Regions from separate parts of the Bradyrhizobium sp. i1.15.2 genome, predicted to be linked through region 2. Evidence: predicted binding sites of a transcription regulator. Region 2 holds the regulator's gene; each other region holds the start of a gene.

Region 1 (7,335 bases), on a different contig from region 2:
TGATGATCGGAGCCATAGGCCTCAACCGCACCACCGCGTACATTGCCAACGTGATCCCCTGGCGGCCGCCCGGCAACCGCACGCCGACGCCGCAGGAGACGCAAATCTGCCTGCCGTTCATCCAGCGCCAGATCGAGCTGGTGAATCCGGATGTGCTGGTGACGCTCGGCAATCCCTCGACGCAGACGCTGCTGTCGACCCGCGAAGGCATCATGCGCACCCGCGGCCGCTGGTTCGACTACGAGACGGGCGCGCGCACCATCCGCGCGCTGCCGACCTTCCACCCCGCCTATCTGTTGCGCTCGCCGTCGTACAAGCGGCTGGCCTGGCAGGATCTGCGCGCGATCGCGAAGGCGCTGGCGGGGGCGTGAGGAGCCGTACGACCCTTCCCCGTCATTGCGAGCGCAGCGAGGCAATCCAGAATCTTTCCGCGGACTCTGGATTGCGTCGTCGCAAGCGCTCCTCGCAATGACGAGGGAAAGGGCGAGCGACTAAGTCCCCTTCGGCCGCACGATGGCCCAGCCGATGCGCAGCAGTTGCTGGCGTCCGGTCACCAGCCATTCGAAGGCGCGCGGGACTTCCGGGACGATGCCGGGAAAGCGCGCGAGGATGTCCGGCGGCGGAGTGCCGCCGGTATCAGAGGCGCGCCAGACCACGACGCCGCCGGTCTCGCTGAACTTGGCCTGATTGATCCAAGGCGTCCGCGCGGGCTCGGCATCGATGAATAGATGCGGCCGGCCGGAATGCAGCGTGATCAGGCTCGCAAGCTGGGTCTCGCCGGCGACCGCGCGCAGGCGATGATTGGTGCGACGGGCAAAGCTCTCGTCGAAGAAGTCCGAAATCGCGCGCGCCGGCATCGAGGTCGCGATCTCGTTGGCACCGGTCCACGGCAGGAGCAGGACGGCGAGCACGACGCCGATTGCGGGCGCGATGACGGCGGCCGCCCAGACCATCCGCAGCATCCTCGCGCGGCGCATCGCGATGAGATCGCCGGCCCCCACGACCACGGCAAGCCCCGACAACACCAGCACGACGCCGGCGCCGCCGACGACGGCGTCGAGGCCCAGCAGGCCGGAGATCAGCACCGCGCCGAGTGGCGGCGCCAGCGCGAAGAAATAGACGAAGTTGCGCGCGAGCGGCTCGACCGGCGGGCGGTAGATGATCGGCGCCTCCTCGCTCTTGGGAACAAACAGGCCGGTGTTGAGGACCGTCAGCGCCGGGATCGCCGCCGCACCGAGCAGGAGCCCCCCGAGCAGCCAGGCCGCGTGCAGCGCGCGGGCATTGAGCTGGGCGACCTCAGGCAAGGCCGGCAGGACGAGCACCTCGGCGCGCATCAGCCAGACGGCATAGGGCAATGCCAGCACGGCGACGACCACCAGCGCAAACAGTGGGTCGAATGCGCGCAGCGTGCGGCGGCCGTCCGCGGTTGCGAGCGCGAAGACGACGATCAGCAGCAAGAAGAAGATCGCAGCCGGCGTCGTCAGCAGCAAGAGGCCCGCCTCGATCGACCAGGCGAACCAGGCATTGCCGCGGCGCTGTCCGATGATCTGCCAGGAATGCAGCAGCAGCAGCGCCCAGAGCGGCCGCGCCAGCACCAGGGGGCCGAAGTCGAGTGCGGGCGAGGAGAAGGCCAGCAGCGTCATGGTCAGCAGCACGGCCAGCACTGCCTGCTGGGGGCCGACCACCGCGCGGGACAGATGATAGAGCGCGATGAAGGTCGCGACCCCACAGAGCTCCGCCAGGACGTAGACGCCGAACACGTGGCCGCCGGCGGCGCGATAGGCGATGTCGGCGAGCCAGACCGGCAAGGGCGGGCCCAAATCAGTGCCGACCTGGTATTCGCGGCCGAACGCCAGCAGGGTCGCGAGGCTGCCGGGCGGGCTGCGATAAAACACCAGCGCCACGAGCAGCCACATCGCGGCCTGGAGCAGCACGGCGATCCAGACGATCAGCCGCGGCCGCGCGCGAATGAGCTCGATGACCAGGGAGGTAAACCGCATGCAACGTCCGAAAGATGCAGCCAACCCGTGAAGCCGGCCCTATTCGCTCACGACTATTTTGATAGAGGGCGCGGCGCGTCGTGGCAACCGAGTCTCGTCTAGAGATTTGCCGACGCGTCGACTTCCAGGCTCGTGTCCACCTGCAGCTCGATCTCGGTCACCGCAAACAGATCCTGTGCCGGCTCGACCGTCCAGGGCATGTGCTTGGCGCGGGCGGCGGCGACGGGGGCGAAGAAGCTGCGGTGGTGGACGGTGGGACCGAGGCGGTTGAGCGCGTCGAGGTGCTCGGGCACAGCGTAGCCCTTGTGCTGCTCGAAACCGTAGCCGGGACAGTCCTGAGCCAACGCGCACATCAGGCGGTCCCGCGTCACCTTGGCGATGATCGAGGCCGCTGCGATCGACAGGACGATGCCGTCGCCGCCGATCACGGCCTCGCAATCGCATTCCGTGTCGAGCCGGTCGCGGCCGTCTACGAAGACGTGCCGGGGCTGCTCGGGCAGCGCCACCACGGCGCGCTTCAGCGCCCACAGCGAGGCGCGCAGGATGTTGTCGCGGTCGATGCGGGAGCGCGAGGCGACGGCCACCGAGACCTGGGCGGTGGCGCAGATCTTGTCGAACAGCCTTTCGCGCTCCTCGGCCGTCAGGCGCTTGGAATCGTCGATGCCGCGCGGGATGCGGTCGGGATCGAGAATCACCGCCGCCGCCACCACAGGACCGGCCAGTGGCCCGCGGCCGGCCTCATCGCAGCCCGCCACCGGCCAGACGCCGCGCTTGATCAGCGCGCGCTCGCGGCGGAAGCTTGGGGCGACGACGATGGCGCTCTTGGTCCCGGCCAGCGCCTTGGCGATTTTTTTCGGCGCAGCTTTCTTGTTTTCAGGCGCAGCCTTCTTGGGCGCACCTTTGGCCGGCTTCTTGGCGGACTGATCCCGAATCATGGCGGGGATCGTGCGCAAGCGGCACGGCCTGCGCAACCGGGAACCTCGGACAATTCCCGCTATTCAAGATTCAAGTCAGCCGCCCTATTCCGCCAGATGCACCCGCCGGTCCTCGCCGACGTCGATGCCGGGTGCGACCACGACTTCCCATGGATGGCCATCAGGATCGGCGAAATAGCCGGAATAGCCGCCGTAATCGGTCTCATGCGCGGCCTTCAGCAGCGCGGCTCCCTTGCCGATGGCGAAAGCCAGCACCGCATCCACCTCCTCACGCGCGCGGCAGTTCCAAGCGAGCGTCATGCCGCGGAACGTCGATGGCCTCGGATGATCCGGCAATCTGGCGTCGACCGCGAGCTGGTCCCAGGGAAACAGCGCGAGCACCGGACCGCCGGTGTCATAGAACGCAACGGCCTCACCGGTCACCTTGAGCCGGCGCGAAAACCCGAGCGCGTCGTAAAAGGCAATGCTGGCGCGGATGTCATTCACGCCCAGCGTGATGACGGTGAGCCGCGGGATTGGAGCTGGCAGTTCCTGACTCATACGACGCCTCTCCCACTTCGTCCCTCAGAACAGGCTGAGCTGATCGCCGTTCCGCTTCGGCTTGGCAAAATGATCCGTCGTCAGCTTGGAGCGCCGCTTGTTCAGCCCGAGCCTGTCGCAGGCGATCTCGAAGCGGCGGCCGATGGTCCAGGCCATCGGACCGGTGCCCTTCATGCGCTCGCCCCATTTCGCGTCGTAGTCGCGGCCGCCGCGCATGTCGCGGATCAGCGTGAAGACGTGGCGATAGCGGTCCGGATAGTTCGCCATCAGCCATTCCCGAAAGAGATCGCGCACCTCGAGCGGCAACCGCAGCAACACGTAGGAGGCTTCCTTGACGCCGGCATGAGCGGCGGCGTCCAGGATGCGCTCGATCTCGGAATCGTTCAGCGCGGGGATGACGGGGGCGACCATGACGGTGGTCGGAATGCCGGCCTCGGAAAGCTGCTTCAGCGCCTCCAGCCGCTTCGGCGGCGTGGACGCCCGCGGCTCCATGGTGCGCGCCAATTTCGGATCGAGCGAGGTCACGGAGATCCCGACCTTGGCGAGGTTGCGCTTGGCCATGCGCGCGAGAATGTCGATGTCGCGGGTCACCAGCGCCGACTTGGTGACGATCCCGACGGGATGGCCGGCGCGCTCCAGCACCTCCAGAATGCCGCGCATGATTTTGCGCTCGCGTTCGATCGGCTGATAGGGATCGGTGTTGGTGCCGATCGCGATCATCCGCGGCTCGTAGCCCGGCGCTGCAAGCTCCTTCTCGAGCAGCGCCGGCGCCTCGGGCTTCACGAACAGCTTCGACTCGAAGTCGAGCCCCGGCGACAGGCCGAGATAGGCATGGGTCGGCCGCGCGAAGCAATAAACGCAGCCGTGCTCGCAGCCGCGGTAGGGATTGATCGAACGATCGAAGCCGATGTCGGGAGAATCGTTGCGGGTAATCACCTTGCGCGAGGTGTCGATCCCGACCGTGGTCTTGAACGGAGGCAGTTCTTCAAGGCTTTGCCAGCCATCGTCGAATGCGACGCGCGCCTCGGCCTCGAACCGGCCGCTGGCGTTGGACTGCGCGCCCCGGCCTCGCCTGCGCTGGCGGTCGATGGCGACCGCCAGCTCAGGGAAGTCAGAAGGCGCACCCGCCGGCTCGGAGGGCGCCGTGACCGGCGGGTGCTTGAGAGCATGAGAGGATGCTGGACTCATGAAGCCAAGATAGCACGCCAAAGGAACAAATCAAGAACACAAACGAAAAACGTGAAAACAACCCCATGCACAGTAGAGCTGCCCAAACTTCGCGCGCCCGCTTTTGACCTCACGCAACAGTGGCGTCACGGCGATCCCGTTTGATGCTGCCGAAGGATCGATCTCGCCGGAACTCGGTTGGTGACGATCCCGGGTGAAGGTCGGCAGGAACATGACAAATCAACAACAATTGGCCGCAGCGAGCAGCGACCTCGATCTGCTCGACCGCTACTGGCGCGCCGCGAACTATCTCTCCGTCGGGCAGATCTACCTGCTCGACAATCCGCTGCTGCGCGAGCCGTTACGGCCCGAGCACATCAAGCCGCGTTTGCTCGGCCATTGGGGCACGACGCCCGGGTTGAACTTCATTTACGCCCATCTCAACCGCGTCATCCGCGCGCTGGACCTGAGCGTGATCTATGTCTGCGGTCCCGGCCACGGCGGCCCCGGCATGGTCGCCAACACCTATCTCGAAGGCAGCTACAGCGAGATCTATCCCGATATCGCGCGCGATGCCGACGGATTGCGCAAGCTGTTCAGACAGTTCTCCTTCCCCGGCGGCATCCCGAGTCACGCGGCGCCGGAAACGCCCGGTTCGATCCACGAAGGCGGCGAGCTCGGCTACGCGCTGGTGCATGCCTATGGCGCGGCCTTCGACAATCCCGACCTGATCGTCGCCTGTGTCGTCGGCGACGGCGAGGCCGAGACCGGCCCGCTCGCGGCGTCCTGGCACTCCAACAAGTTCCTCAATCCCGCCCATGACGGTGCGGTGCTGCCGATCCTGCATCTCAACGGTTATAAGATTGCCAATCCGACCGTGCTCGGGCGGATGCGCGACGACGAGATCCGCAATCTGTTCCGCGGGCTCGGCCACGAGCCGCTGTTCGTCGAGGGCGACGATCCCAAGCCGATGCATCAGGCCATGGCGGACGCGCTGGATGTCGCGTTCGCCAGCATCCGGTCGATCCAGCAGCACGCCCGCGACGGCCGCAAGAGCATCGAACGCCCGCGCTGGCCGATGATCGTGCTGCGCAGCCCGAAGGGCTGGACCGGCCCCAAGGAAGTCGACGGCAAGAAGGTCGAAGGTTTTTGGCGGGCGCATCAGGTGCCGGTCGCGAACTGCCGCGAGAATCCGGCGCATCTGAAGATTCTCGAAGACTGGATGCGCAGCTACGAGCCGGAAAATCTGTTCGACGCCAACGGCGCTCTGATTGCCGAGCTCCAGGCGCTCGCGCCCGAAGGCAATCGCCGCATGGGCGGCAATCCGCACGCCAATGGCGGCCTTCTGAAGAAGGAGCTGAAGCTGCCGGACTTCCGCAGCTTCGCCGTCGAGGTAACTCAGCCGGGCGGCGTCGTGGCGGAGGCAACCCGCGAGCTCGGGAAATTCCTGCGCGACGTCATCCGCCTCAACGCCGAGGCCCGCAACTTCCGCATCATGGGTCCGGACGAGACCGCGTCAAACCGGCTCGATGCGGTGTTCGAGGCCACGGAACGCGTCTGGATGGAGCCGACAAAACCTTACGACGTGCATCTCGCCCAGGACGGACGCGTGATGGAAGTCCTGAGCGAGCATCTCTGCCAGGGCTGGTTAGAGGGCTATCTGCTCACGGGCCGGCACGGCTTCTTCTCCTGCTACGAGGCGTTCATCCACATCGTGGATTCCATGTTCAACCAGCACGCCAAATGGCTGAAGGTGACCCGGCATCTGCCGTGGCGGCGACCGATCGCCTCGCTCAACTATCTGCTCACCTCGCATGTCTGGCGTCAGGACCACAACGGCTTCAGCCATCAGGATCCCGGTTTCGTCGATCTCGTCGCCAACAAGAAGGCCGACATCGTCCGCATCTACTTCCCGCCGGACGCCAACACGCTGCTGTGGATCGCCGATCACTGCCTGCGCACCTATGACCGCGTCAACGTCATCGTCGCCGGCAAGCAGCCGGCGCCGCAATGGCTGTCGATGCAGGAGGCGGCCACGCATTGCGACGCCGGCATCGGCATCTGGAGCTGGGCCGGCACGGAAGACGCGAATGGCGAGCCCGATGTCGTGATGGCCTGCGCCGGCGACGTGCCGACACTGGAAACACTCGCCGCCGTCGACCTGCTGCGCAAGGCGCTGCCCGAGCTGAAGATCCGTGTCGTCAACGTTGTCGACCTCATGACGCTGCAACCCAGGGAGCAGCACCCGCACGGTTTGTCCGACCGCGACTTCGACGGCCTGTTCACGCGCGACAAGCCGGTGATCTTCGCCTATCACGGCTATCCCTATCTGATCCACCGGCTGACCTATAACCGCACCAACCACGCCGGCATGCACGTCCGCGGCTTTGCCGAGGAAGGCACCACGACGACGCCGTTCGACATGGTCGTGCTCAACGAGCTCGACCGCTATCACCTCGCGATCGAGGCGATCGAGCGCGTGCCGGGACTGGCCACCAAGGCGGCGCAGGTGAAGCAGCAATTCCGCGACAAGCTGATCGAGCATTCGCGCTATGTGCGCGAATACGGCGAGGACATGCCGGAAATCCAGGAATGGGTCTGGCAGAACAGCGCCGGCGGCAACACGCCGGCGCAGGCAGGCGACTGACAGCAGCCATGTCGAACACGGTACTGGTTTTCAACTCGGGATCGTC
Region 2 (7,335 bases):
AGGAGCTCGAGGCGATCAACCATCCGGACGATCCCTCTGCCGGCACCCGGAAGGTCACGTTCGGCCGTGAGCTCTACATCGAGCAGGACGACTTCATGGAGAACCCGCCGAAGAAGTTCTTCCGTCTGTCGCCAGGCAACGAGGTGCGGCTGCGCTACGCCTATTTCGTCAAATGCACCGGCGTGATCAAGAACGATGCCGGCGAGGTGGTGGAGCTGCGCTGCACCTACGATCCCGCGACCAAAGGCGGTAACGCGCCCGATGGCCGCAAGGTCAAGGCCACCATGCACTGGCTGTCGGCGGCGACATCCGTGCCCGCGGAAATCCGCATCTACAACCAGCTGTTTGCCAACCCGAGCCCGGACGCCTCGAATTTCGCGGCCGACCTCAATCCGCAGTCGCTCGAAATTCTCGCTGATGCGCGCGTCGAGGCATCGGTCGCGGAAGGCAATTCGACCGAGGTAATGCAGTTCGAGCGCCAAGGCTATTTCGTGCGCGACAAGGACTCGACGCCGGGCAAGCCGGTGTTTTCGCGCACCATCGGTCTGCGCGACACGTTCGCGAAGGAAGTCGCCAAGGGCTGAGGACGACCATGACCAGCGAAGCCGACGCCGTCGTTTCCGCCATCATCGCCAAATGGAGCGCCGGCTTCGCAACGCTCGACGCCGCGGCACTCTCGTCTCTGTATTCGAAGAACGCCTTCTTCTTCGGCTCCAACCCAAAGCTCTATCGGGGCAGGGATGGCGTCGCAGACTATTTCAACGGCCTGCCGCGCTGGCGCAAGCCGAGCGCGGTCTTCTCCGAGGTGTATGCGGCGCAGGCAGCTCCTGATCTCATCAATATGGCCGCAACCATCTCGTTCGATCTCGCCGGCGAAAGCCCCGATTTCTCGGTCAAGATGAGCTGGGTCATCGTGCGCGAGGATGGCGACTGGAAGATCGTCAATCACCATGCTTCCTCGCAGGCGCCGCTGATCTGACCAGCGGGGCACACGGCATTGTCATTCTCGCGAGAGAGAACGAACGTGCGCCCCACGCGTTGGGCTGGGTCCAACAAGGAGCCCACCATGCAGAACATCGCAGAGCACATGGAAGTCATCGGCGCCGACGGCGTCCATATCGGCACCGTTGACAAGGTCGAAGGCAATCGCATCAAGCTGACCAAGAAGGACAGCGGCGAGGGCAGCCACAAGGGGCATCATCACTTCATCGACAAGGGCCTCGTCGCGGACATCGAGGGCAACAAGGTCCGGCTGTCGGCCAAGGCGGATGTCGCGGTGACGATGGAAGAGGAAAAGTAGCGGTCGCGCCCTTTCGTTCCTGATCCGTACCGCTATCCGCCCGCCTGCACGTTCCGGTAGCTTCGGCCTTCGTTGCGTATCATCGAGTGCAGGGAATGGCGGAGCCGGGCCGGCCGGTACGGTCGCAGGGGATCGCGGGGACGTGGCCCGCGGGCCGCGCCGCGTCCGCGGGCGGCCTCGCGCCTGCAGGCCTCGACCTCTGGACATCGCTGGCCGAGACGCGTGGCTGCGCGCCGAGGCTGGCGCCGGGCGGCTGTTGCCGTGGGTGCCCGTGGCGTTTGGCTGCGGCATCGCGCTTTATTTCTCGGCAGATCACGAACCTGTGCTGTGGGTCGTAGCCACGACCGCCATCGCGCTCCTGCTTGGCGCGGCTCTGTTGCGGCGGAGCCGGCTGTTCGCCCCGGCCATCATGATCGCGGCGGTCGCGGCCGGCTTTGCCGTCGCGACCTGGAAGACGGCGCGCATCGCTCACCCGGTGCTGGCAAAGTCGCTCTATTCGGTATCGTTGTCGGGCTTCGTCGAAGCCCGCGACATCCGCGAGCGTACCGACAGGTTCGTGCTGCGCGTCACCGCGATGGAGGCGCAGCGCAGCGACGTCAGGCTCGAGCGCGTGCGCCTGTCGGTCCGCAAGGGCACGGCGCCGGAGGTCGGCAGTTTCGTTCAGCTGAAGGCGCGGCTGATGCCGCCGCTCGCGCCGGTGCGGCCCGGCAGCTACGACTTTTCGCGTGACATGTTCTTCCAGGGCATCGGCGCCTCCGGCTTCGCGATGGGCGCAATCACGGTGGCGGCGCCGCCTGAGACCGCCGGCTTGCGGCTGCGTTACGCGGCCTTCATGCAAGGCCTGCGCGATGCGATCGATGCCCGCATCCGGGCGACGCTCGACGGCGACAACCGGGCGATCGCGACCGCGCTGCTCACCGGGCGGCGCGATGCGATCACCACGCCCGTCAACGACGCGATGTTCATCTCCGGCCTCGGCCACGTGCTCTCGATCTCCGGTTATCACATGGCGGTCGTTGCCGGTGTCGTGTTCTTCGCGGTGCGCGCGCTGCTCGCTCTGATCCCCAGACTGGCGGCCGGCTTCGCCATCAAGAAATGGTCGGCCGCCGCCGCGCTGGTCGCCGCTGCGTTCTACCTGCTGCTGTCAGGCGCGGAGGTCGCGACGCAAAGGTCGTTCTTCATGACCGCGGTAGTGCTGATCGCGGTGATGGTCGATCGCCGCGCCATCACCTTCCGCACGCTTGCTGTCGCCGCGCTGATCGTGCTCGCGGTCGCGCCGGAAGCGCTGGTGCATCCGAGCTTCCAGATGTCGTTTGCAGCAACGCTCGGGCTGGTGGCGCTGGTGCAGATCGGCATGCCGAATTTGTTTGCCTCGCCGGACCATTCGGCGACTGCACGCATTGCGATGTGGGGCGGCCGCGAGATCGCGATGCTGTTCATGGCTTCGCTGATTGCGGGACTTGCGACCACACCCTACGCCGCTTTCCACTTCCACCGTGTCACGCCGTTCGGCGTGCTCGCCAATCTCGGCGCGATGCCGGTGGTCTCGGCGCTGGTGATGCCGGCGGGGCTGTTGGGGCTGCTTGCTGCACCGTTCGGGCTGGACAGCGTGTTCTGGTGGCTGATGGGGATCGGCATCGACTGGATGGTCGCGGTCTCGCGCTGGGTCGCAGCATTGCCGGGTGCCGTCGGCCGCATCGCGGCGTTCGGGATCGGGCCGCTGATCGCGGCGAGCCTGGGAATCATCGTGCTGGGCTTGTTGCGGACGCCGCTGCGCTGGTCCGGCGCCCTGGTGCTGCTGGCAGCGATCCTGTGGGGACTGTCGGCGCGGAGGCCCGACATCCTGATCGCCGGGGATGGCGCGAGCGTCGCGGTGCGGGGCAAGGACGGATATCTGCACCTGATCAGGACCAGCAAGGACAGCTTTCTGCTCAAGGAATGGCTCGCTGCCGACGCCGATCCGCGCGATGCCGGCAGAGCCTCGCTGGCTGATGGCGTGTCCTGTGACGAATCCGGCTGCGTGACGCCACTGATCGACGGGAGGCTGGTCGCGCTGGCACTGCGGGTCGACGCTCTCGCCGACGATTGCAGTCGGGCCGCGCTGGTGGTGACGACGCGTCCCGCGCCGCCCGATTGCGCGGCGATGGTGGTCGATCGGCAGCGGCTCGCCAGCCAGAGCGCACTGGCGCTGACGCAGCGTGGTGACGGATTTGTGGTTCAGGCGGTGAGGGCGAGAGGCACGAGCCGCCCCTGGTTGCCGGTCGGCGCCGGCGAGGGTGATTTCGACGGCAGCCTTGCGCCGAAGGCGACCGCGCCCCGCATCAAGGACGCAACGCCGGCGGAGACCGACTTGCAGGCCGACGATTGATCTGATGGTGCGGAGCAACGCAGCGGGTCGGTGCGTCCGCTCGGATTCGCTGGCGCAAACCACACCATCTCGCCGGCCACGGCCGGCGATGGCAATTCAATCCTGACCTCCGACCTCGTAGCCGGAGGGCGGCTGTTTCAGCCGATCGGCAGGTGCGTGACGGTCGGCTGCCTGTCGGCGATGATCTGCGCCTTGTGCTCGCGCTCGATGACCGACTGGGTCACAGGCAGTTGCAGCACGGTCGCGCGCTGGCCTTCGACGAGCTGCGTCACCAGCACAAATTTGCCGTCGGGGAATTCGATCGCGTCATGATGGCGGTCGGGAACGTGCGGATCGATCTTGCCGAACTTGCCCACGCGGGAATTGATGGTCCGCGTCCAGATCCAGCGATTGTCGTAGCGGACGTCGTCTGCGAAGGCGAGCTCCGTTCCCGGCAGCAGGCAGACGGCAACAGACGGATCGGCTGCGGAGGCGAAGCCGCGCGTCGAGGTGCCGCGGAAATTTGTCGTGACGATCGTCTCGCCGACTTCGGCGGGGCGCGACGCGACGGCATGCAGGCTGTAGTCACACATCGGGTGCTCCTCATGCTGGGATAGCAACCCACGTCTCTTATCGAGGCGCAGGCCTCTATCAGAGTTGAAGCACGAAAGCTCTGCTCGGTTGTGGGCAAATCTGCGGCTGGTTTCCGCAAGCCGCGATCACATTATCTTTCCCGAATTCAATAGGAACAAAGAGAGTTGCGATGCATTCGGGAGGCGCATGCGCGAATATTGCCGGCTGGTGCAACGACCTCGATCGCTGCTCGCTGTTTCCTCGCACACTCGAGCCGCGAAGCGGTGCTGTTTCGGTGCTGCTTCTTGGGCGTCGCGAGTAGCCAGCGCCGGAGCAGGGGCCGGATAGTCTGTGCAGAACCAGAAAGACTATCCAGCCGGAGCGGACGATGATCCGCTCCAATCTCTGACCGGCGATGCCGATCGGAAGCGCGCGAGGCGCCAACTTCTCCAGGTATCAAGTACGTCCGGTATCAGTACTTCCGGTAAAGCCCGATCAGCTTGCCCTGAATCTTCACCCGATTGGGCGGCAGGATGCGGACCTCATAGGCAGCGTTGGCGGGCTCGAGCGCGATCGAGGCGCCGCGACGGCGGAAGCGCTTCAGCGTCGCTTCCTCGTCGTCGATCAGCGCCACCACGATGTCGCCGGTATCGGCGCTCTCGTTGCGCTGAATCAGCGCCATGTCGCCGTCAAGGATGCCGGCATCAACCATGGAATCACCGCGCACTTCCAGCGCGTAATGTTCGCCCGAGCCGAGCATGTCGGGCGGTACGCTGATGGTGTGGCTGCGTGTCTGCAACGCCTCGATCGGCGTGCCGGCCGCGATGCGGCCCATCACCGGTACCGCCACGGGGCGTTCGCCCTCGTCCGCGGGCAGGCTGGAGCCCGCACGCACCTTGCCGAGATTGCCCTCGATGACGCTGGGGGTGAAGCCGCGGCGGCTGCCGGCGGCTGCCTGGAGCTCCGGCAGCTTGATGACTTCAATCGCACGGGCGCGGTTGGGCAGGCGTCGGATGAAGCCACGCTCCTCGAGCGCCGTGATCAGGCGATGGATGCCCGACTTCGAGCGCAGATCGAGCGCATCCTTCATCTCGTCGAAGGAGGGCGGCACGCCGCTTTCCTTCAGACGTTCACTGATGAACCGCAGAAGCTCGTATTGTTTGCGCGTTAACATCTCGACCAAAGTCCCCCGGTTGATGTCGTCCGATTCCGAGACGCAGAATTCGGCAATAAGCCGCTACATGCTCGAAACAAATCATGAACGGACACTATATGTTCGATACATGTTCCGCAACTGCTTAATTTACCGTGAACAGAGCAAAGTTCGCGGAACGCGCGTTGCGGGGTGCTCAGACGGGGAGCCGCAACACTTCGCAAGCCGTGCCGGCTTCGGCCTTCGGCGCGAATGGTGCGCGCACGAGAAGTACCTGTGCTGCAGCGAGATTCGCAAGCAGCGAAGAGTCCTGATGATTGACGGGAAGAACGACGCGTGTGCCATCGTCACGCTCCTCCAGATGCGCGCGCAGATAGTCCTCGCGCTGGTCGTTGGCGCCGACGCCGCGGCCGAGCACGGCGCGTTCGCGGCGATGGTGAATCACTGAACGGCCCGACAGGGCGCGAATCAGCGGCACCATGAACAGGAAAGCGCACACGTAGGACGACACGGGATTGCCCGGCAGGCCGATCACACCCATTGCGCCGAGTCGCCCGTGCATCATCGGCTTGCCTGGCCGCATCGCGATCTTCCAGAACGCCATCGCGATGCCTTCGTCCCGCAGTGCCTGCTGGACCAGATCGTGGTCGCCGACCGATGCGCCGCCGGTCGTGATCAGGATGTCGGCGCCGCTCTCGCGGGCGCGGCGGATGCCGGCGGTGGTCGCCTCCAGCGTGTCGGCGGCAATACCGAGGTCGATCGTCTCGGCGCCTTCGCTGCGGGCGAGCGCGTGCAGGGCGTAGCCGTTGGAATAGACGATCTGGCCGTGGCCTGGCGTGGTGCCTGGCATCACCAGCTCGTCGCCGGTGGCGAGAATCGCGACCTTTGGACGCCTGAAAACGACAAGGTGCGGATGATTCATCCCGGCAGCGAGCGCGAGGTCGCGCTCGGTGACACGGCTTCCCTTGCGCAGGAGCACGTCACCCTCGCGGAAATCGACGCCGGCGGGGCGGATGTGCCGACCGGCGATCGCGGCTTCCTTGATCATGATCCGCTTGCCGGCTGCGACCGTGTCCTCCTGGATCACGACGGCGTCCGCGCCACCGGGAACGACGCCGCCGGTGAAGATCCGTACGGCCTCGCCGGCGCCGATCGTCCCGGCGAACGGTCGGCCCGCCGCGACTTCGCCGACCACGGTGAGCTCCGAATCGATCGTCGCGGCATCGGCCGCGCGCACCGCGTAGCCGTCCATCGCCGACATCGCCTGCGGCGGCTGCGTGCGCCGCGCCGCGAGGTCACGCGCGAGCACGCGATGATGGGCCTCGTCGAGGGAAATCATTTCTTCCGGCAGCGGCTCTGCACCCGCCAGCACCGCGGCAAGCGCGTCGGAAACCGGCATCAAGGCCACGGCGAAAACTCCTGCTCGGCACGTTCGGGCGAATGTTCCGCACGTCTTCTAGCCGAGCGCGGGCGCAGAGGCAAAAACCGCTGAGCGGGCACAGTCATCCCGCCGCTTCACATTGTTCCGGAAGGCAGGATCAAGCGCGTCGCGGCATGATGCGAAGAACCTGACAAATCGGCAGGAGAGCGGCCATGGAAGCGACGAAAATCACGGCAAGGAAAATCACGGCAAGGCGAGAACGACGAGCGCCCCGGGCTGCATCGATCAGCTCCCTGCCTGCCCGGGAGTTACGTCGGGCGCCTTGGCTCCCTGGTCTTTGTCGGGCAGCGGATCGGCCTGGGATTTCAGGTCGGCGGCCTTGCTCACAAGCTTGGCGGAAAGGTCCGAATCTGAAGTTGTCCTGGCGAATTCAAGAAGAAGAGAGGCCTGCTTGGTGAGGTAGGTTTTGCCCAGCACGATGATGCATCCGTCCGTAGAAGTCCCAACGGACTCTAAGAGTCCGGAAGGCGGTATTCCGTTCCCGGAACTCTGTACAAAAATGCACAAAGTGATCGGGTTCC
Region 3 (7,335 bases), on a different contig from region 2:
GAGGACCGCGTGCGTGCACGCACCGCCGAGCTGGAGAATTCCACTGCAAAGCTGCGCGAGAGCGAAGAGCGGCGCAGCATGGCGATCGCCGCCGGCAAGATGGGTTCCTGGGACTGGGACTGGATCACCGGCGACTGGATGTGGGACGAGGGACAATACCGCATCTTTGGTGTTGGCCCGGAGAGCTTCGAGGTGAACCCGGCCAACGTTCAGGCGCTATTGCATCCGGATGACGTCGATCAGTTGCGCAAGGCGATCGCCGAATTCAACAAGGGCACACGCTCCTATGAAACGGAGTTCCGCATTGTCCGGCCCGACGGCGATGTGCGCTGGTGTGTAGGCACGGCCGCCGCCACGGTTGACGATAGCGGTCGGGTCATGCGCGTCAGCGGCGTGACGGTGGACATCACCGAACGCAAGCGCGCCGAGGAACGGCAGACTCTGCTGGCGCGGGAAGTCGATCATCGCGCCAAGAATGCGCTGGCGCTGGCACAATCGATCGTGCGCCTCACCCGCGCCGACGAGGTCAAAGCCTATGTCAGCGCCGTCGAGGGACGCATCAATGCACTGGCGCGCGTGCATACGATCCTGTCACTGTCGAGCTGGCAGGGTGCCGAACTCTCGAAGCTGATCGACGAGGAGCTTGCGCCCTATTCCCTCGGCGGCCAGATCAAATTGGCGGGGTCCGAAGTTCAGTTGCTGCCGGCGACCGCCCAGACGCTGGCGCTGGCGCTGCACGAGCTTTTCACCAACTCGGCGAAGTATGGCGCGCTCTCGACGCGGACGGGACGGCTCGCAATCGGCTGGCAGGTCGAGGACGAGCTGCTCACGCTCACCTGGGAGGAATCCGGCGGCCCGCTCGTCATGACGCCGAAATCCCGCGGCTTTGGTACGCGGAGCCTGCTTGCGAGCGTCGAGTCCCAGCTCGGCGGGCAGGCGCGATTCGATTGGCGCGCCGAGGGTCTGTTGTGCCGGCTCGAGGTGCCGCTGGTCCGCAAGACCGCCGCGACGACCACGCCCGGCAACTTCGAAGCCGCGAGCTCCGCCGAATTGCAGCGCGCGTCCGGTTAACCGGAGGCCGCACTCTTCCTGCGCTGCGTCGTTTGCGGTTCGCGCGCGACCCGCCCTTCGAGCCAGGCTTCCGTTTGGGCGAGATCGCGCAGCGCCTTGGCATAGCGGCGCGCCGCGCTTCGCTCCGCGCCGCGGGGCAGTTTGCGCGCTTTGCGGAGGATGTCCGCAGCGGCGTTGCGATAAGCCAGAGAGCGATAGAGAAAGACCACCTTACCCATATCGAATGTTCCCGTGTTGCAGGGTCATTCTCGCCCACCCGGCATGAACGTCGGATGAAGCGGGCGATAACGATTCCTTCATGCGGATGGAACCGGCGCGTGTCGCAGGCGTTGCTTGCGAGATTGGGATAGAGTTCCATGCGCGCGAAGAAGTCGTCGGACCTGATCTCTCCCAGCGGGCTCGTCAAGCTGATGACGCACGCGATGATGGGCGCAGCCTTGGGACTCGCTTTCAGCCTCTTGCTCGTGCTGTCCAATCCCGGCGTCGCCAATTTGCTGAGTCACGGCGGAAGGCAGGCCGTTGTCGTTTTCGCCCTCACATTGGTGACGACGTTCGCGATCGGCGCAACACTGACCGGGGTCGTATTCATCCTCGAAGAGGACAAGCAATCTTGAAGGATGCGTGCTTTACCGGAACTTCTTTGTTCGGAACTCCTGCGACCAATGGCAGTTGGCTGCCTGCGTCAATTCAACTCAGGGAGTTCCCGCATATGAAGACCACCAAGCTCGCTCTTGCCGTGATGTTGGCAACCGGCCTCGCCGCCGCACCGTTCGCCGTGCAGGCCAAGTCGCACAAGGCAAAACACGGATCCTCGATGTCATCGTCGCAGACCACCACGGGCGCCAACACCAAGTCTTCCAAGGGTGCTGATCCCTCCGGTCAGGGCGGCTCCGGCCCCGGCTCCGACCAGGGCGGCACCATGACGAACAACAAGGGCGGCATGAGCAACACCAAGTAGGTGTTCCCCGAAATCATGAAGGCCCCGCGATCGCGGGGCCTTTTGCTTTGGTGTTCAAACGAACTTTTTCTCGGGCCGCTTCGTCGACATGCGGTATCGACGAGCCCCGCACGCGCGTTACGCCAAGGCTCAGCTACGATGGCCGCCCAGGATGTCAGGGTGGACGCCCGCAGGATCTGATTTCACCAGATGATCGAGCCGTGCCCGCTTGCGGGCGATCAAGAGCTGGGCCGCGGCGTCGTCGAGCCCCTCGCGTTGCAGCTGCCGGATCGCAGAGCCCAGTTCGAGAATCTCGGCGCGCAGCTTTAGAATCCGGTACACATCCGGGTCTTCCTCCACCGTGCGCTCCCAAAGCTCTCAGCGGCGCGCGACCACGCGCAGAGGACTACCTGCTGCCTTCGCGGAACGAAGGCGCATCCTATCGCGGACATTCGGCAGGACATCGCCGCCACCTGCAGCCTTCCATTCGCCGATCAGCAGATTGATTTTCCGGCGCAGATCCATCTGCGCCAGGGCCTTCTCTGTGCAGTCCCGATCGCGCTCGACGAGCTCGCGTACGGACACCTCGATATCGGCCATTTCCAGCCTCAAGGCGCTGATTTTACGTCGAATTTCATTAATTCTATTGTCCATGACTTGTTAGAACAAAATAAGAACATATAGTCAAGTCACGATTTCAGAAGGGAGAAGCGATATGCAGGTTCAGGGCAAATACGACGCCAAAGCTTTCCTCACCGAGCAGATGACGCGGGCGCAGGGCCTCCGGCTGAAACGGCTGAGCGAAGAGGCGTATCAACCCGCGCAATATGCGCGGGATCTGTCCTCCAGCGAGGCAGCGCGGCGCATTCAGGTGCTGGAAGCGGAGATCGAGCTGGCGGATTCGTTCTAGGCTAGGCCGCGTATCCGGGACGTTGCTTGCGCTTTCGGAACTATGCCTGTCTCGGATTGTTTTCCCAGGCCAAGGGAGAACATGCATGGCACGCAAGGCAAAGAAGCGCCGCTACTCGCGCAGCTCCGGCAGCGATGTCGAAGGCGAGATGAAGCGCTACAAGAAGGGGACCGCGAAAAGCGGACCTGGCGGTCGAGGCGGACGCGTGAAGAGCCGCAAGCAGGCGATCGCGATCGGCCTGTCGAAAGCGCGCAAGAAGGGCAAGAAGGTCCCGAAGAAAGCCGCAAAACGGAAGTCGTCCAAGAAGACATCAAAGAAGACATCTCGGAAAACTTCCAAGAAGAGTTCGAAGAAAACGTCGAAGCGCAAATCCTCCAAACGGTCGCGCTGACCTCCGTCAGATCATGCTGCCCGGCATGAAGCAGCGGATCGACACACCGAACGCGGTCTTCACCGGCCACACCATGGTGCGGCCGGCCCGGTTCGGCTCGGTGATCACGGCTTCGTCCGGTACCTCGACCCATTCGCCGTCGAGCCGCACGCGATAATGTCCATTGTGCGAGTCCCAATCGGGATCGGCGACGGCAAACCCGTCCGCATCCGAGCAGCACGGACCGAGATGGCTGCGCAGGCCGTCGAACCACGGCTTGAGAGGTGAGTCCGCGTAGCGGCCGTCGTCACGCCCGAGAGCGTTTCCGCCCCACAGCACGAACGGCGCCACGAGCAGCGCAGCCGTCAGCGAGAGCTTCAATCGATCCATGTCGGCACCGATCAAATACGAATTGCCGGCCGGCTCAGCGGCGGCAAGTTCGAAGTTCCACGCTTGCAATCGTCGGCGGCTTCATTGCCGCCGAGTCCATACGAGATCCGTAATTGTGATGAACGAACACGGCTTTTTCGGACGAACCGGGTCATCCTCCCTGCCGTTAACGAGAATGTTATCGGCGGGCATCCGAAATCCTGACGGCGAACAGGAAAGGCGGCCCGTAGGCCGCCTTTTTGGAGTTGCGCCGATCGACGTTCGACTTATGCGAGCGGCACCGCCACGAACCGGGTCGCCTGCGCGCTTCTGACTTGCAGCAGCACGCTGCGCTTGCCGGACGATTTCGCCTGCGCCAGCTCCGAACGGACATCGCCGATATTGGCGACGGCCTTGCCGCCCACATTGAGGATGACGTCGCCGGTCTGGATGCCGCGTTGCGCGGCCGGCCCTTGCGGATCGACTTCGGTGACGACGACGCCCTTTTGGCCGGCGCCCTGGACGTCCCCGGCCGGAGCCAGGCTGAGGCCGAGACGCGGCGGCATGCCGGCATCTGGCTGCGACTTGCCCTCGTCGGCTCTAGCCTGTCGCTCGTTCGGCAACTCGCCGAGCGCCAGTGTCACCGTCTTGTTGTCGCCCTTGTGGACGACATCGAGCTTCACGGACGTGCCTGGCGCCAGGGTGGCGATGGTGCGGGCGAGATCGCGGGAATCCTTGATCGCGGTGCCATTGACGGCGGTGATGACGTCGCCCGCCTCGATGCCCGCCTTCGCTGCCGGGCTGCCGTCCTGCGGATTGTCGACGATCGCGCCGCGCGCCTCCTTGAGGCCGAGGCTGTCGGCGATATCCGACGTCACCGGCTGCACCTGCACGCCGAGCCAGCCGCGTGTGACCGCGCCCTTGTCCTTCAACTGTGCGACGACGAGCTTTGCGGTCGAGGCCGGAATGTCGAAGCCGATGCCGACCGAGCCGCCGGAGGGCGAGAAGATCGCAGTGTTCACGCCGATCACGTTGCCATTCATGTCGAAGGCCGGGCCGCCGGAGTTACCCTTGTTGATCGGCGCGTCGATCTGGATGAAGTCATCATAGGGACCGTTGCCGATGTCGCGGCCGCTGGCCGAGACGATGCCGGCGGTCACGGTGCCACCGAGGCCGAAGGGATTGCCGACCGCGACCACCCAGTCGCCGATACGCGGCTTCTGGTCGGAGAATTTGACGAACGGAAAATCCTTCTTGCCTTCGACCTTGATCAGCGCGAGATCCGTCTTCGGATCGGTGCCGACCACTTTCGCGCTGTAGATGGTGCCGTCGTCCATCGTCACTTGCACCGACTCGGCGTGATCGACGACGTGGTTGTTGGTCACGGCGTAGCCGTCCGCGGAGATGAAGAAGCCGGAGCCCTCACCCGTGATCATCTGGCGGTGCTGGCGCGGCATGCCTTCCATGCCACCCGGGCCGCGGAAGCCGAATTGCCGTGAGAACTGGTCGAACGGCGATGCTTCGTCCGAATCCATCCGGTTCTGTTGCAGCATCGCGCTCTTGTCGTTGTCCTGGTCGATCCTGACCCGGACCGAGATGACGGCGGGTTTGACCTTGCTGACGAGGTCGCCGAAGCCCGGCGGTGTCGCGGCGCTCTCCGCGGCCTGGGCGGGCGCAATGAAGGAGTTCGCGCTGAACGGCGAAGAGCCGGGGGCAGTCGCCAGCACGGCCAGGCCAAGCGCGGCCACGGTGCCGAGCAGCGCGAGCCGGCGCGGTCTCAGGATCTTGCGGGACGCGGTGGTGTCGGAATTGACGTGATCGTTCATGTCGATATGTCCATGTTGGGTAAGTCGCCTTGGACCCAACATGGTGGTCGCCACCTTACAGCGTCCCGTCCACGCGATTAAATCTTGGCAAAGTAGCCGAGGCCGGCGACACGGCCAAAAGTCGAGACTGCACGTTTGATGCAGCTCAACGCGGGCGCTGCGCACCGTGAAAGACTGCAGCTACCGGATGATGTCCATCGGAGGCGCGTCATGTACAAAGACATTCTCGTCCACATCCCTACCGAGCGGCCGATGCGCCCGGTGATCGATGGCTCGATCTCACTCGCAGCGGGCCTCAACGCCCATCTCGACGCAGTCGCGGTTGGTTATGTGGCAACCAGTGCGGCCTACGTCATGGAGGGCGGCGCTGCGGTGGCGGCGGTGTTCGAGATGGAGCGCGAAAGCGCAGTGGAGCGGGCCGAGGCGGCGCTCGCGGTGTTCAAGAGCGAAGCGATGAACGCCGGCATTTCCTACACATGCCACCCACTCGGGGCGATGCCGGGGGATGCGGTCGGGTTGCTTGGCGAGATGGCGCGGCTGCACGATCTCAGCATCGTGCTCCAGCCGGATCCGGCGCAAGGCTCACTCGACAACGATGTGCCCCGCGAGATCCTGTTCCAGGCGGGCGGCCCGGTGCTTTTCCTGCCCTACACCTTCCATGGAGCGTTCAAGGCGAAACGGATCGGCATCTGCTGGGATGGCAGCCGCCTCGCCGCGCGCGCCATGCGCGACGCCGCACCATTCCTGGCTCGCGCCGAGGAGATCGTGATCATTGCGATCAACGAAACAGATATGGTTCCCGACGAAGTCTCGACGCGCAATCTGGCAAGGCATCTCGGCCGGCGCGGACTGTCGACCCGCACCGTCAACCTGTCGGCGGCGCGCTCCGACATTCAGCCGACCATGCTGTCGCTGGCAGCCGATGAGAACCTCGATCTTCTGGTCATGGGCGGCTACGGCCATTCGCGATTGCAGGAGCGGTTCCTCGGCGGCGTCACCCGCGCCATGCTGGAAGCCATGACGGTCCCGACGCTGATGTCGCATTAATCGAGGGACGACCAGGTCGGGCCGGTCACAAGACCTGTCGTTCGGGCTGACAACCGCGTCCTTGAGCGGTGCCGGCACCGGCAAGTTCAGGTCGTCTTCGAACGAGTTGGCCCGTCACGCCGCGGCGGGCCTCTCCCACGCCGAGGCCTCGACGCCGTCCTCGTCGTGTTGCGCATTGCACGCGTCGAAATGCGCCTTGAGTTCGACTTCGGCGAGATATTCGAAATGTTCGGCCTGACCGAGCAGTTCCCAGCTCTGGAGCGGCCGGTAGGCGGCCTGCTGACGACAGAGGGACGCTAGCGCGCGGTAGCGACGTACGTTGTCCATGAGACCCTCCCTCGCATTCATAGAGCTTATTGCCCTTATTTGCGTCAGGGCGATGGCGGTTGTGCAAAAGATTTGCTGCGCCCGCCGCGCGCTTGACCCGCTTGATTCTAGGCAAACGCGTGTTGGGCCGAAAGTTCCAATCAGCGTAGACTCAATATGTCTGGTGGAAAGTGGCAGGCCCTGGCACAGCCCATTCGGGTACCGGCTCGCTCCGCCTGTATCCGGTAGCCTACCGGATGAGCGCGGGCTCACCGGTCCGGATCGTCTGCGCCGAACTATGTTGCAGCTCCGGAACCCTGCCGGCTTCCGCAGCAGCGCGGATGGCGGCGATGTTGCCGGCATAGTCTGCGCTGCTCTTGCCGCGAAACACGGCGGAGCCCGCCACAAGCGTATCGGCACCCGCAGCGGCCACGGCAGCGGCATTGTCGCGCGTGATGCCGCCGTCCACCTCGAGCCGAATCGACCGGTCGCCGATCAT

Evidence for each region. Region 2 encodes LexA, which represses DNA repair genes until DNA is damaged. Its sites were predicted from a motif close to TGTTCNNNNTGTGTTCNG; they were not measured.
Region 1: the regulator LexA is predicted to act here: its motif matches at 4,685-4,702, upstream of ABIB80_RS10720 (PA0069 family radical SAM protein).
Region 3: the regulator LexA is predicted to act here: its motif matches at 2,670-2,687, upstream of ABIB80_RS10315 (DUF3072 domain-containing protein).

What each region holds. Positions count from the first base shown of each region.
Region 1 covers NZ_JBEPRQ010000004.1:177,477-184,811, forward strand. The annotation lists gene ABIB80_RS10700 (uracil-DNA glycosylase) at 1-371, shown strand, start outside; gene ABIB80_RS10705 (glycosyltransferase family 39 protein) at 492-2,000, opposite strand; gene rnhB (ribonuclease HII) at 2,099-2,935, opposite strand; gene ABIB80_RS10715 (VOC family protein) at 3,020-3,475, opposite strand; gene ABIB80_RS10720 (PA0069 family radical SAM protein) at 3,500-4,663, opposite strand; gene ABIB80_RS10725 (phosphoketolase family protein) at 4,875-7,289, shown strand; gene ABIB80_RS10730 (acetate/propionate family kinase) at 7,298-7,335, shown strand, end outside.
Region 2 covers NZ_JBEPRQ010000017.1:25,037-32,371, reverse strand. The annotation lists gene ABIB80_RS25940 (glutamine--tRNA ligase/YqeY domain fusion protein) at 1-584, shown strand, start outside; gene ABIB80_RS25935 (YybH family protein) at 593-979, shown strand; gene ABIB80_RS25930 (DUF2171 domain-containing protein) at 1,067-1,300, shown strand; partial or broken gene ABIB80_RS25925 (ComEC/Rec2 family competence protein) at 1,396-3,668, shown strand; gene ABIB80_RS25920 (hypothetical protein) at 3,806-4,240, opposite strand; gene lexA (transcriptional repressor LexA) at 4,693-5,394, opposite strand; gene ABIB80_RS25910 (molybdopterin molybdotransferase MoeA) at 5,570-6,781, opposite strand; gene ABIB80_RS25905 (hypothetical protein) at 7,040-7,231, opposite strand.
Region 3 covers NZ_JBEPRQ010000004.1:94,176-101,510, forward strand. The annotation lists gene ABIB80_RS10285 (HWE histidine kinase domain-containing protein) at 1-1,071, shown strand, start outside; gene ABIB80_RS10290 (hypothetical protein) at 1,068-1,289, opposite strand; gene ABIB80_RS10295 (hypothetical protein) at 1,428-1,685, shown strand; gene ABIB80_RS10300 (hypothetical protein) at 1,781-2,029, shown strand; gene ABIB80_RS10305 (hypothetical protein) at 2,159-2,368, opposite strand; gene ABIB80_RS10310 (hypothetical protein) at 2,387-2,608, opposite strand; gene ABIB80_RS10315 (DUF3072 domain-containing protein) at 2,724-2,918, shown strand; gene ABIB80_RS10320 (DUF6496 domain-containing protein) at 3,004-3,309, shown strand; gene ABIB80_RS10325 (hypothetical protein) at 3,316-3,678, opposite strand; gene ABIB80_RS10330 (Do family serine endopeptidase) at 3,945-5,483, opposite strand; gene ABIB80_RS10335 (universal stress protein) at 5,694-6,530, shown strand; gene ABIB80_RS10340 (hypothetical protein) at 6,645-6,857, opposite strand; gene rpe (ribulose-phosphate 3-epimerase) at 7,087-7,335, opposite strand, start outside.